2 regions of the Terribacillus sp. DMT04 genome follow, and region 2 is predicted to be linked to the other one. Evidence: predicted binding sites of a transcription regulator. Region 2 holds the regulator's gene; the other holds the start of a gene.
The links. The regulator LexA, encoded in region 2, represses DNA repair genes until DNA is damaged. The targets are predictions, from matches to a motif close to CGAACATATGTTCG.

Region 1 (6,288 bases), 520 kb from region 2:
TATTTCTGAATCCTTCACGGAACGGGACAGCGGTATTTTAGATGCCAGCAAATGCAGCTGATCTTCACTGTCAATATATTTATCCCGCAAAAGGGCAGTAAGTCTATCGTAGATATAACTGATATCTTCCAGCTTGTCCCGAAGTGAACCTTCATTAGAATGGGGCTGCTGGAACTGCTCCATCTCGCGAATCTGATCATGAAGCAGCTCAGGTGTTATGCGATAACGCTTCAATTCCGTAATCATGTTCTCCAGCTGTTCCATAAAGCCGTTCTTCTCAATCGCCTTCTGAAACACATTCCAATCTGATTTTCTTTCCTCTGTAATTTTACGCAGCATCATTTGGACACCAGTCGAGGTAATAAACTGTTTCGTTGCCCCGCCCGTTTCCTGCAGTACATACCAGGCCAGCCGGGATAAGCTATAAACTTGTGCCCGAATGCTTCCTTCTACGCCAGTTTGTCTGATCAGCGCTTGCTCTTGCTGAAAAGTCATTTGATCTGGCACTAAATAGAATATATTCGGCCCCATTGGGTCTGTTTGCAGCTTGTCTGCGATTTCATCCAGACAAGCACGTGTCTTGCCGGCTCCGGACCGGCCAATTATAAAACGTACACCCATGCTAGGCTTCACTCCTGTCTTCCAATCTAATATTCTTATTTTACCACGATACGTGCAGCAAAGGAAAAAAGATAAGCACGTTTGTTCGCTTGCATTTACTGGAAGCAGTGGCATAAAACGCTCAATTAACTTAATGGCGATTAAGTAGAGAATTACATCTTAGGTATAACTCCCCTCCGGCAGTCCAGCTAAAAAAGCCGAAGCAATTCTGGGAACCATACCTCAGAATTGCTCGGCTTTTCGTTTGTTAAGATTCTGGCGTTACAATCTCTAATTACTAAGTCCTGATGCTGACATTGGCCAAAACTGGGCGTCAACTTTTCCGACGACTTTTTCAATTGGTATAAAGCCGAATGAGCGGCTGTCCAGGCTATCTCTGCGGTTATCACCCATAACAAACAGCATACCTTCTGGAACTGTTTCTTGCTCCGTAACTTCTTCCAGTGTAAAATCTCTGGTTAGCGGACCATCAACTTTATCTCGATAATTTTCCAAGTAATGTTCGGGTCTGTATACACCATTGACAAACAATTGATCATTATGAACTTCGACTGTATCTCCCGGCATTCCGATGACTCGCTTTACATAGTCTTCTTCTTTTGTTGCATGAAATACGATGACATCAAAACGTTGAATACTGGATGCATCATCCATGAATTTATTTACCATTAGGAAGTTTCCATCCTGCAAGGTAGGCTCCATTGACTGTCCGTCCACACGGTAATCCGCAAATATTAATTCTCTAGCAAAGAAGAACACAAGCAATATACCGCCTAAAGAGAGGAACCACTTCCAGCGCTTTGTCTTTTTCATGTGTTTTCCTCCGGTGTAAGTGTTTTGCAACACTTTACCCCGAGCTAGGATGCTTTAATCCTTATGAGACTGCTCTAGTTTTTTGCTTTTCTTCTTCAATCTCGTTTCCACATACTTTCCGATTATCCAGAAGAGGATAATCGCTCCCGCTACAACAACAGCTTTTATTGGATTTTCAGCAAACGAACTCAGGCTGTCCCCTACATAAGCAATTGAGAAAATCATCAATGCTTTACCGAGAATAACCGCCAGTACAAATTGCTGCAGACTGACTCTCGATAATCCAGCTACTACATTAATGATAGCGGAAGGCGAGAATGGGAAGCATAACAGTATAAAGAGCGGACCAAAGCCATGACGGTCTAGCCACTCGGTTATTTTCTTTACTTGCTTATTATTCCGCAGCCAATTGATCATACGTGTATGACGGTATCGCCGAATCAGCCAAAACACCGAGATTGCGCCAAGTGATGTACCAATCCAGGAATATAGAAAGCCCCATAGCAGACCGTATGCCACTGTATTAGTTAAGACGAATACAACGAGCGGCAGAAATGGCAGAAAACTCTCCAAGTAGGGAAGTGCAATGCCGGGTATAGGACCCAAATTTTCATATTTATCTAACAGGGACCTTACGTAATCGTCCCATGTTCCATTGCGGAACATTTCCATAACATCGTTCCAACTAAAGCCTAAGAGCATCTAACCATTCTCCTATTCCCTGCAAAAAACATCTTTTTTTCCATTCTATACGAAAAGTCCAAGCATGCAAAGTCTGCTGGATCATCCCTTCTTTTCCTGCATTTGGATAATCAATTATAAATTACCGATATAATCCTGTTTTCACTTTACAAGCAATCGGGTATAATGGAACATATGTTCGTAATAGGGAGGGAAGGCAATGCGTTGTCTTAGTGAGTCGGAATACAGGCTGGGATCACGGTTTCTGTTTTTATCTATGGCCATTGTTGTTCTGCAGCAGGACATCCAGATTGTAGAGGAAGGAAAGCACAAAATTAAGGCCTATCTGCTGCATACATTACAGTCTTTGGAGAAAGCAGCTTTAGAGGAGCGCCGACAGCTGCGTTCCAAACTCCGAGCATGTAATATGCAAATCGTGACAGCTGAAAAAAATGATGCTTTTACTACCTTCCTGTTTATTACAAAAGAATGCGAAGAGAAGCGAAACTACTTTAACCCCGCCATACGAAAGAAAGTCGAGGCGATTCTGCTAGAGCTTACGCAAAGGGTTCCGCAATCTGGTCCCCGCCATACTTCCACAAATGCCTGATGCGCTTGTCCAGTAAGAATCTGTATTGGGCTGTGCGTTGTACTTGGTTCATCATAGAGCCATAAGATACATCAAGTGTGAGGGTATGCCCATTTTTGAAGATGATGCGTGTACGCTGATGAGGTGCAGCTTCCATGAGTTTAATGTGGGAATGAGATATCCAGGAGCACGTATGGGAAAGCGGCGAAGAAGTAGGGAAAAAATACATACCACTGACAGGGTCAATTGATATTGGCGCTTTATGCGTGATTCCGCAAATTTCTTTAACACCCGCCTGTCTTCCTTTCAAACTGCTTCCATAAAACTTACAAGCTAAGTCGATGAATTTACTTGGAGGGGTGCGATACGAATAGCTGTTTTCTGTTTCCAGTACTTCGCAGCCAGGATGACCGTTTTCTAGGATTTTCGGCAATACCGCCATCGTAAGCGGTGTAAGTTCTGCCACTGCAGGACTTTGATTTATCATTATGTCATTCCTTTCTGATGCAGGAAAAGAAGGATTACTTTTACAATAGCAAATAAAACGTCGAAAAACAGCAGAATTTTGCTTTCTTAATAGAAACCTTACAATTTAAAGCAGAAGCAAGATGTTTATCACTGCTTCTGCTTGTTTTCGATATATTCTTTTATTGTTTCAATTCGGTCCTGCATGGGCGGATGGGTTGAACGCATCCACGTTATAATCGGCCAAGGATCTGGATCACCTTTGGATACGCTTTGCATTTTTTGAAACATACGAATTCCAGCTTCCGTATCAGGTGCATGCTCAAGTGCATAGGCATCCGCTTGCTGTTCCATTTCCCGCGAAACGTATAACGATACAGGCTGACTGACAAGCTGAAAGGCAGTCAGCATGAGCAGGAAAAGAGGCACAGCTTGCAGCTGATGCGCCTGCAGCCGTCTCTTGGCCAAATAGTTAGCAGAAAGTCTTTTTGTCACCCACAAAAGCAGGAGTCCAAGCACAAGAAAGCCTGCTGTGCCCCAATACACATGATGCAGCACATAATGTCCGATTTCATGCGCCACAATGAACAGCACCTCTTCCTGCTCCAAGCCTTCTATCGTAGTATCGTAGAGGACAACACGCGCACTATCAAATACTCCCGTCACGTACGCGTTATACGTCACCGTATCTGAACTCTTTCCTATCTCCAGGAGTGTGGCATCCGGAATACCAGCTTCAGCAGTCAGCTGTTGAATTTGTGTACGCAGCTGTCCTTCTCGTAAACGATGAAAATCCTCATAAAGCGGATCAATCCAGATTGGCTGTACATAAACGACAAAGAAAGCGCACGGTACGAGCATAACCCAAAGAAGAATCCACCACTTTTGCGGAAACTTTTTCATAAGCAGCTGTGAAAGATAGACTACTGCTGTCACAGCCAAATAAAGCAGCAGTAAACTTAATGCATACTCCCGCAGCCAGTCAACAAAGGGCTGTACACTAATAGCTGCATGTCGCGCATTCCAGTACCCCGCTAGCCGAAACGGCAGCTGAACGACGCCGTACAGCAAAACTAGAACCAATACAAAGACAGCTGCGGCTGGCAGCCTGGAGAGTTGTCTTTCCAGACTAGCCGCAAGCTCCTTCCAGCGTTGGCTTTTCCAGACGATATACAATAACACTGGCAATAAAGGAAGACGTGAGAAATATACCGCATGCCCGATACTGGCGTAACGGCTTGCATCCGTATGAAGCTCCGGATAAATGAATGGAAAGAAGATCCATATAGCGATCACATACAAACTATAAGCAATTACGAGCCGTCTCATCATATTCCTCCTAGAAAAAAAGAGACGGCCCGCAGGTCGTCTCTATGCTAATTAATACATCAAATCGATGAGGTCATCTTTTTCAATCTTGCCAAGATAATGGCTTACATTCACATCTGCCAGCGCTTGCTGAATGGCAGCTCGCTCATAGCGTACACCTTGCAGTTTTTCCTCAAGTTCGCTAACTTCTCCAACGCCGAAGTAGTCACCGAAAATACGGATTTGCTCAATCATCCCTTTTTTCACGTCTAAACGAACGTCGACATTTCCTGCCGGGAACTTGTGCGTTTGCTGGATATTGAAGCTAGGTGATTTACCGTAGTTCCACTCCCATTGCTGGTATCGTTCTTCGCTCAGTTTGTGGATAGCCTTCCAATCTTCTTCTGTCAGTTTGTAACGCGGTACATCTTTTGTATCTTCGACGTTGAAGATATAACGAAGCAGCATATCTCTGAATTCGTCCATCGGAAGTTTGTGATCCATGAATTCAGAGATATTCGCTACACGGCTGCGAATCGATTTGATTCCCTTCGATTCGATTTTCTCTTTCTTCACCTTTAGCGCGGAAACAACATGTTCAATTTCTGAATCATACATCAATGTACCGTGGCTGAACATGAGACCTCTTGTAGAGAATTGTGCGTTTCCTGAGATTTTTCTTTCGCCTACAAGTAAGTCATTTCGTCCTTTTAACTCTGCCGGTACACCAAGCTTGTTCAAGGCATCTGTTACTGGTTTTGTAAACTTAGCAAAATCTTGGAAGCTATTGCCGTCATCTTGTGTGATAAAGCTGAAGTTTAAATTTCCAAGATCATGGTACACGGCTCCGCCTCCGGATAAGCGGCGCACCACATGAATGCCATTATCGTCTACATATTTCGTATTAATCTCTTCAATTGTATTTTGATTCCGACCAATAATAATAGATGGCTCATTTATGTAGAAAAGCAAATAAGTATCGTCTTTTCCGAAATTTTTTAAAACATATTCTTCGATAGCAAGATTAATCCTCGGATCGTTAATCCCTTCATTATCAATAAAGCGCAAAATAAAAACCCCCAGTGTCAATAAATGTTCATCCTAGTAATATTCTACCGAAACCGGAGCCTGATAGCAATTCAGACAAAAAGGGAAGGTGTTACCCTTCCCACGTCAAACCTTCATAAGCGAGATTCACTTTTCCGCCAAAGACACTGCTTGCTTGCTCTAACAGCTGACGATGCTCTCCGAAATGCGGCAGATGACTTAGAAACAACGTCTTTACACCAGCTTGTTCAGCAATTCCTCCGACTTGAAGACTATTCATATGACCGGCTGCTTCCCCATCCTGGTCTTGGTAGAAGTTGCAATCGGTAATAAGAAGATCCGCTCCTTTACTGAATTCCGCCCATTCATCCAAATAACTGGAATCAGCTGTATACACTATATCCGATTCGCCATCTGAGATACGCATACCATAGCAAGGTACTGGATGTTTTGTTTTCATAAAGCTAATCACAAAAGGACCAACGCTGAGAATTTCGTCCGGTTTGTAGGCAATACCTTTCGTAAATTTATGAGTTAAGTTTTTAAAGCCTGCCTCATTTTCTTCATGCGCATAAATTGGCAGGACATCTTCGGTTCCTTTCAAGCTATTCTGCACCTGCCAAACATGCTGCAGCGCTCCTATATCCGCCACATGGTCGGGATGATAATGACTTAAGACTACCGCGTCCAATTTTTTCGGATCTATGAACCCTGGCATACGTGATAAGGCACCGCTGCCGCAATCAAGCAATAGCGCATAGCCA
Region 2 (6,288 bases):
GATGGGCGAACCAATATCAGGGAGAAGCAGGTTTTAGGGAACTTGATGTAGATGGATTGAATGGTCCGTTAACAATGGACGCCTTGCTGCGAATTTGCCAGCTGTTCGGTAAGACAGCCATTGATGGTATATGGGGACCTAGAACAAAAGCTTCTGTGCCAGAACAGAGTATCAGCAACCATCAGCCGGGCTGGACACGTTTAATTCAGGCTACGCTCGTATGTTTAGGATACAGATTAAGCATTGATGGAATTTACGGTAATAACACGCGAGACGCAGTGCGTGCTTACCAGCGCAGCCAAGGCATTGGTGTTGATGGCATTGCTGGTCCAGAAACATTTGAAGAATTCTATAAAACTGCGTAATAGCAGCCCTCCTTATATTCGGAGGGCTTTTTCATTACTTCTTTATACATAATTATGTAGGTCTTTTAAGAAACGTGATACCGAAACAGCAAACTGGGTATGATTTATCCGCTTTAGAACAATTGACCCGGCCTATCATCGTCAAAAGAACATGAATTCTTGTTTAATGCTGCTGGTCTAATAATGATTAATCTACAGCTGCACCTAAAGATTCGGAGTGAGCTTGACAAGAATGCCCTCTTGCCATTTAATGGATATTAAATAGAGGTAACAGTCTAAGGAGTTTCAATTGAAGTATTTCGCTACCATTATGTACGCTATGGTCTGATAACAGTAGAGCTTTATTCTTTGGCAGTACATGGGCTTTGATTGACAATAATGGTTAAGAAAAGTCCGTGAGTATCTAACATGTCCTGTATTAAGAATTTGTTCGTACTACAAAAGAAAAACGTGATAAAAGAAATGAAACATCTTTCCTGAATAGTCTGGAGGAAGGCTGATGACACGGTGTATCATCTTTGTTTTAGTAGTATTGGCAGTGATATTTACTGGGTGTAGTAATTCAGAAAGGATGGCTACATCCAAGAAAGATATTTCAGAAGTATCTGTCTCTAAGTCTGAAGATTATGGCGGCTTAAACGAGGCGTTTATTGGAATACTGACAGTCTGCATGAAATGAATTTATTTGAAGAGATGATAAACAGCGCTAGAAAGGAAGAGATAAAAGCAGACGATCCTGCTTATGATGTGTTGCTCGATTACGGCGAAGGGGAATCTGGAGGCGAAAGACTTATCCATGTTACCGAGTTAGATGATGGAAGATGGGTGCTTACATATGATGGACACGAAGATAATGCATGTTGTTACAAAAGAAAGTGCTCAACAAGTTCGATACTTATTTGAATCTGTTGATTAAGTCTTTCAAAAGGACAAGGACTTCATTCAAACAATAAGATAGATCGCCTTCTCCAAGCAATTAATGTTTGCAGAATAGAAAAGAGGTGACGATTATTCGTACAAACTGAATCTTAATAGCGTTAACAATCTTAATACTCTTATTAAACTACCCTGTAAATATGTATTTGTTAAATTATCCGCCAGAGTCAACAGGTACATTTATTGCCTTAATCTTAATCTGCATTGTTATGATGAGACTAACAGATGATAAGAAAGATAAATAAGTAGCAAAGCAAAATCTATGAATGTTCCGCTGTAAGACGCGCAGCTTTCTTATCTTTTATTACTGTAACTAGCATATATATGTTAATCACGACAGCAATTGAAATCATTATTGTAAAGCTGTATGAAACGCTTATATGAAAAATGTTACTTACAACATTAAGTAAAGGGAAAATTATTAAGAAACTGAGAAAACGAGTCTTTCTCTTGGGATCTTCCCCTTCCAGTCGATGAGATTTTAAAAAGCTCAGTGACAGCCACGTGATAAACGGTAAATAGTGAACAAGTAAAATAATAATAAATAGGAGCAAATCGAAAACATCCTTCCAGCCGATCAGTTAATCCTTCGTTATTAGCTAATATTATCCAATTAACAATTATTAAAATTTTAACATAAGATTCCATAAATGTAATCAATAAATATATTCCAATATAAAAGGAAAAGTTGGATACTGATACTATGTCATTTGTCAAAAAGGTAATTGAAATTGTTGATTCAGAAGCAAAGGTGATAGGAAAGTCGAGTCCTGCTCGGATTTCTAGCAAAGTTACAGCATTAGCAGCATGCAATCTTTATTAGAAAGGATGCAAAATAATGAACAAAAGGAAGTTTCTTCAGGTACTGGCATTATCCATCATGATGGGGTCACTGCTGCTGTCTGTACTTTTATCATTTTTAACGGAGATACACCCTGATTACATAGATATACTTAAAATAGTTGCTTTGTGTGTTGCGCTGGGTGCGATGATTCTCTCATTTATCGTGAATGACAATTGACTGGTTCAGTAGAGAGGGAACGCAAAAAGCTACTGCGTTCCCTCTGGATTAGCCTCTCGGTGGAAATGGGTCGTTGCCATAAGAGTCGCGTTCTCTTATTTTTCCGTCTTTTCCGTGGATGAAATGCTCTCCTTCTCCTTTCTTCGCGGCTTCTTTCCCGTAACTCATGGCTTCCTTTTGCGTATCAAAATGAGCAGATGCTCTTTTCGCACCTTCTTTTTTCACCTGCCAATTGCCGTTCCCATCAGGTGTAGTATGATAATTCGCCATATTTTCACCTCCACTAGTTGTATACCACCAATGCATCAATTGAATTCCTCTTTTACATGCAGAAATAAATCTCTAAGGACTACCATGATGTATTTATCAACGACATAGCTAAAAGGGCATGAGTTACTTGCTTTATGAAAAATAAGAGCATAGCAAAAGGAGCTTTGGAAAACAGCTTTTGGAAGGTGACGCCAGGAATACTGCTAAGCGCACTCCGCACCGAAATGAAACTAGCGAATAGCAAAGAAGAGGAGCTTGCCTGGTAGGTAAGCTCCTCTTCATTTACACAGCTATTTTATCTTTCTTTAAGATAATAATCATCCGTATTATGCTCATTTTTGCGGTAGCTTCGTGTGTATCCGCATTTACATGTATCAGAAACACTATCAATCTTGTGGCGGCCTCTTATTTTGCAAACTAACTTGTAAATCAGCTTCACGATTCCACCTTCTTTCTAACATTTGGTTATTAAATCATATTCTAATATACCCAAAAAGTGTGTCGAAAATTGCTAGAAAGTATGTAAAATTTATGAAAAAAATCGGCCGAAACCGATTCTACTGAATAGAACGGTATAGGCCGATTACTTTACCGAGAATACTTACATTAGAAAGAATAATAGGATCCATTGTACTGTTCTCCGGCTGCAGGCGGATTTGGTTCTCTTCTTTGAAGAAACGTTTTACAGTTGCTTCATTGTCCTCTGTCATTGCCACAACAATTTCGCCGTTTTGAGCAGTCTGCTGCTGCTTCACAATAACCATGTCGCCATCTAATATGCCTGCTTCAATCATACTTTCTCCAACTACGACTAAGACGAAGATATTATCATCCGGGCCGACGAGATGATTCGGGACCGGCACATACTCTTCAATATTCTCCACTGCTGTAATAGGAATACCAGCAGTGACTTTACCAATTACTGGCGCATAGTTCGGTTCACCGTGAGGAATATCTGTCTGATCCCCGCTCTCAAGCGAGAGAACTTCAATAGCTCTGGGCTTCGTTGGGTCCCGGCGGATAAGTCCTTTTTTCTCCAAGCGGGAAAGATGGCCGTGTACGGTGGAGCTGGATGCCAGCCCGACTGCCTCACCGATTTCTCTAACGGATGGCGGATAGCCTTTATCTAGAACTTGCTCTTTTATGTAAGCTAAAATTGCTTCCTGTCTTTTCGATAGTTTCATCATGTATCGAACACCCCGTGCATATATTTTTATTACATACATTATATCATGATAGATTTCAATATACAAACATCCGTTCGAAAAAACCCCTTGACTAGAACCTGTGTTCGTATATAATGGAATTAACGATAAGAACGCTTGTTCCTAAATATCTATTTTATTTGGAGGAATCTACTATGTTAAAGAAACTATCAAAATCTGATTTGTTCTATTATGTATTATTCGGCTTCACGCTTTTCTTCCTATACTTTACACTTGTGATGAGTGTTTAATTAGCTGAATGAGAGGATACACCAATGAAAGCAGTTATCTATTGCAGAGTTAGTACAGAAAAAGACGAGCAGGCTAGCTCGATTGAACGGCAGCGTGAGGAGCTTATCAGTCTTGCTGCCACATCTAATATTGAGGTCATCGATATCATCGAAGAAAAACAGAGCGGATACGAGATTGAACGGCCCGGTATTTTTAAGATGCTAGATTTATTTACGGCTGGAGAAGCAGATTGCCTTTTAATCCAGGATGAAACACGACTGGGCAGGGGGAATACGAAGATTGCTCTGTTCCACCACCTCCAGAAGCTGGAGGTAATGGTCTATACATTAAATCAGCAAGGCGAATTTCAGCTGTCAGAATCGGATGGTATGGTACTTCGAATCGTAGGAATTGTAGAAGAATACCAGCGGAAGATTCACAATATGAAAATTAAAAGAGGCATGCGGCGCGCCATTGCCGGCGGTTATGATCCGAGTAAGAATCTGAGTAATCAGCAAGCTGCACCTGGCAGAGAACGAATTGAATTCCCGATTGAAGAAGTTGTACGGCTGCGTAACAACAAGCTGACGTTCCATGAAATCAGCTCTGTTCTGCGGGGGATGGGGTTTGCCGTTTCAAAAGCGACCGTACATAGAAGGTACCAGGAGTATGTTTCGCTTGAAACAGACGACACTAGCAGGTAACATAGTTTATGTTAACTTTAATGCTTAAAGGAGCATACACATATGATATCCAAAGACAAATTGGCGCGCATCAATGCGTTAGCACATAAAGCAAAAACAGAAGGTCTCTCTTTAGGGGAACAGAAAGAGCAGAAAGAACTAAGACAAGAATACTTGAAGAATGTTCGCTCTTCTTTTAAGAATCAATTTAAGACAATGACAGTCGTGGACCGTGAAGGCAACGATGTTACACCAGAGAAAGTAAAAAAGCTGCGTGATGAAGAATAAGAAGGAAATGGCTGACATTGTGTACAGCCTTTCCTTCTTTTTTCTATTATAAATCCTTGTTTATTAAGCGATTTCAGTATAGGATGAACAAGAGTACATAATAAGTTAAGTGAAAGGGATGTTCACATGGTTCATACAACAGAATTGCTTTCTATTAATACAATTCGTACGCTATCAATTGATGCAATTGAGGCTGCTAATTCCGGTCATCCAGGAATGCCGATGGGTGCTGCACCGATGGCTTACACGCTATTTACGGATTTCATGACACACAATCCGAAAAATTCACATTGGTTTAACCGTGACCGTTTCGTATTATCTGCAGGACATGGTTCTATGCTCCTTTATTCTCTTTTGCATTTGTCTGGATACAAGGTATCTATTGACGATCTAAAATCCTTCCGTCAATTCGGCTCTCGTACACCAGGCCACCCGGAAGTACATCATACAGACGGTGTGGAAGCGACAACTGGTCCGCTTGGACAAGGTATCGCTATGGCAACAGGTATGGCAATGGCAGAAGCGCATTTAGCTGCAAAATACAATAAAGCTGACTTCCCGGTTGTTGATCATTATACGTATGCAATTTGCGGTGATGGTGACTTGATGGAAGGAATCTCACATGAAACAGCATCACTTGCTGGTCATTTAGGATTGGACAAGCTTATTGTATTGTATGATTCCAATGATATTTCCCTTGACGGCGATTTGCATCACAGCTTCTCTGAGAATGTGGAGGATCGTTTCAAAGCTTACGGCTGGCAGGTAATCCGCGTTGAAGAAGGTACTGATGTGGATTCTATTCGTGCGGCAGTAAAAGAAGCAAAAGCGAACACTTCACAGCCGACACTAATTGAAGTGAAGACGGTGATTGGATTCGGATCTCCGAATAAATCAGCGAAAAGCGCTTCCCATGGTGCGCCGCTTGGTGTAGATGAAGTCAAATTAACAAAAGAAGCTTACAAATGGGCACACGAAGATTTCCATGTGCCGAACGAAGTATACAGCGATTTTGAAGAAAAAGTTGTGAACAAAGGTGCAAAAGCGGAAGAAGCTTGGAATGCATTGTTCGCTAAATACGAAGAAGCACATCCAGAGTTAGCCAAAGAACTGGCTACAGCAATGAAAGGCGAGCTTCCTGAAGGTTGGACAGATACACTGCCAACATACGAAGAAGGCAAAGACAAAACAGCTACGCGTGCTGCATCTGGTAAAGTGCTGAATGCGATTGCTGATGCTGTTCCAAGCTTGTTTGGCGGCAGTGCAGACCTTGCTGGGTCGAACAAAAC

Region 1: KS242_RS05760 (YhjD family protein) is a predicted target of LexA. The motif match lies at 2,304-2,317, and genes of this name have one in related genera.

What each region holds. Positions count from the first base shown of each region.
Region 1 covers NZ_CP077639.1:1,066,808-1,073,095, reverse strand. Annotated here, with positions in the region: gene addB (helicase-exonuclease AddAB subunit AddB) at 1-621, opposite strand, end outside; gene lepB (signal peptidase I) at 892-1,434, opposite strand; gene KS242_RS05765 (TVP38/TMEM64 family protein) at 1,489-2,136, opposite strand; gene KS242_RS05760 (YhjD family protein) at 2,336-2,725, shown strand; gene KS242_RS05755 (competence protein ComK) at 2,673-3,191, opposite strand; gene KS242_RS05750 (M48 family metalloprotease) at 3,320-4,498, opposite strand; gene KS242_RS05745 (lipoate--protein ligase) at 4,550-5,545, opposite strand; gene KS242_RS05740 (MBL fold metallo-hydrolase) at 5,637-6,288, opposite strand, start outside.
Region 2 covers NZ_CP077639.1:1,588,768-1,595,055, forward strand. Annotated here, with positions in the region: gene KS242_RS08450 (peptidoglycan-binding protein) at 1-365, shown strand, start outside; gene KS242_RS08455 (hypothetical protein) at 865-1,044, shown strand; gene KS242_RS08460 (hypothetical protein) at 2,140-2,322, shown strand; gene KS242_RS08465 (DUF2188 domain-containing protein) at 2,371-2,592, opposite strand; gene lexA (transcriptional repressor LexA) at 3,150-3,779, opposite strand; gene KS242_RS08475 (YneB family resolvase-like protein) at 4,073-4,732, shown strand; gene KS242_RS08480 (DUF896 domain-containing protein) at 4,775-4,999, shown strand; gene tkt (transketolase) at 5,126-6,288, shown strand, end outside.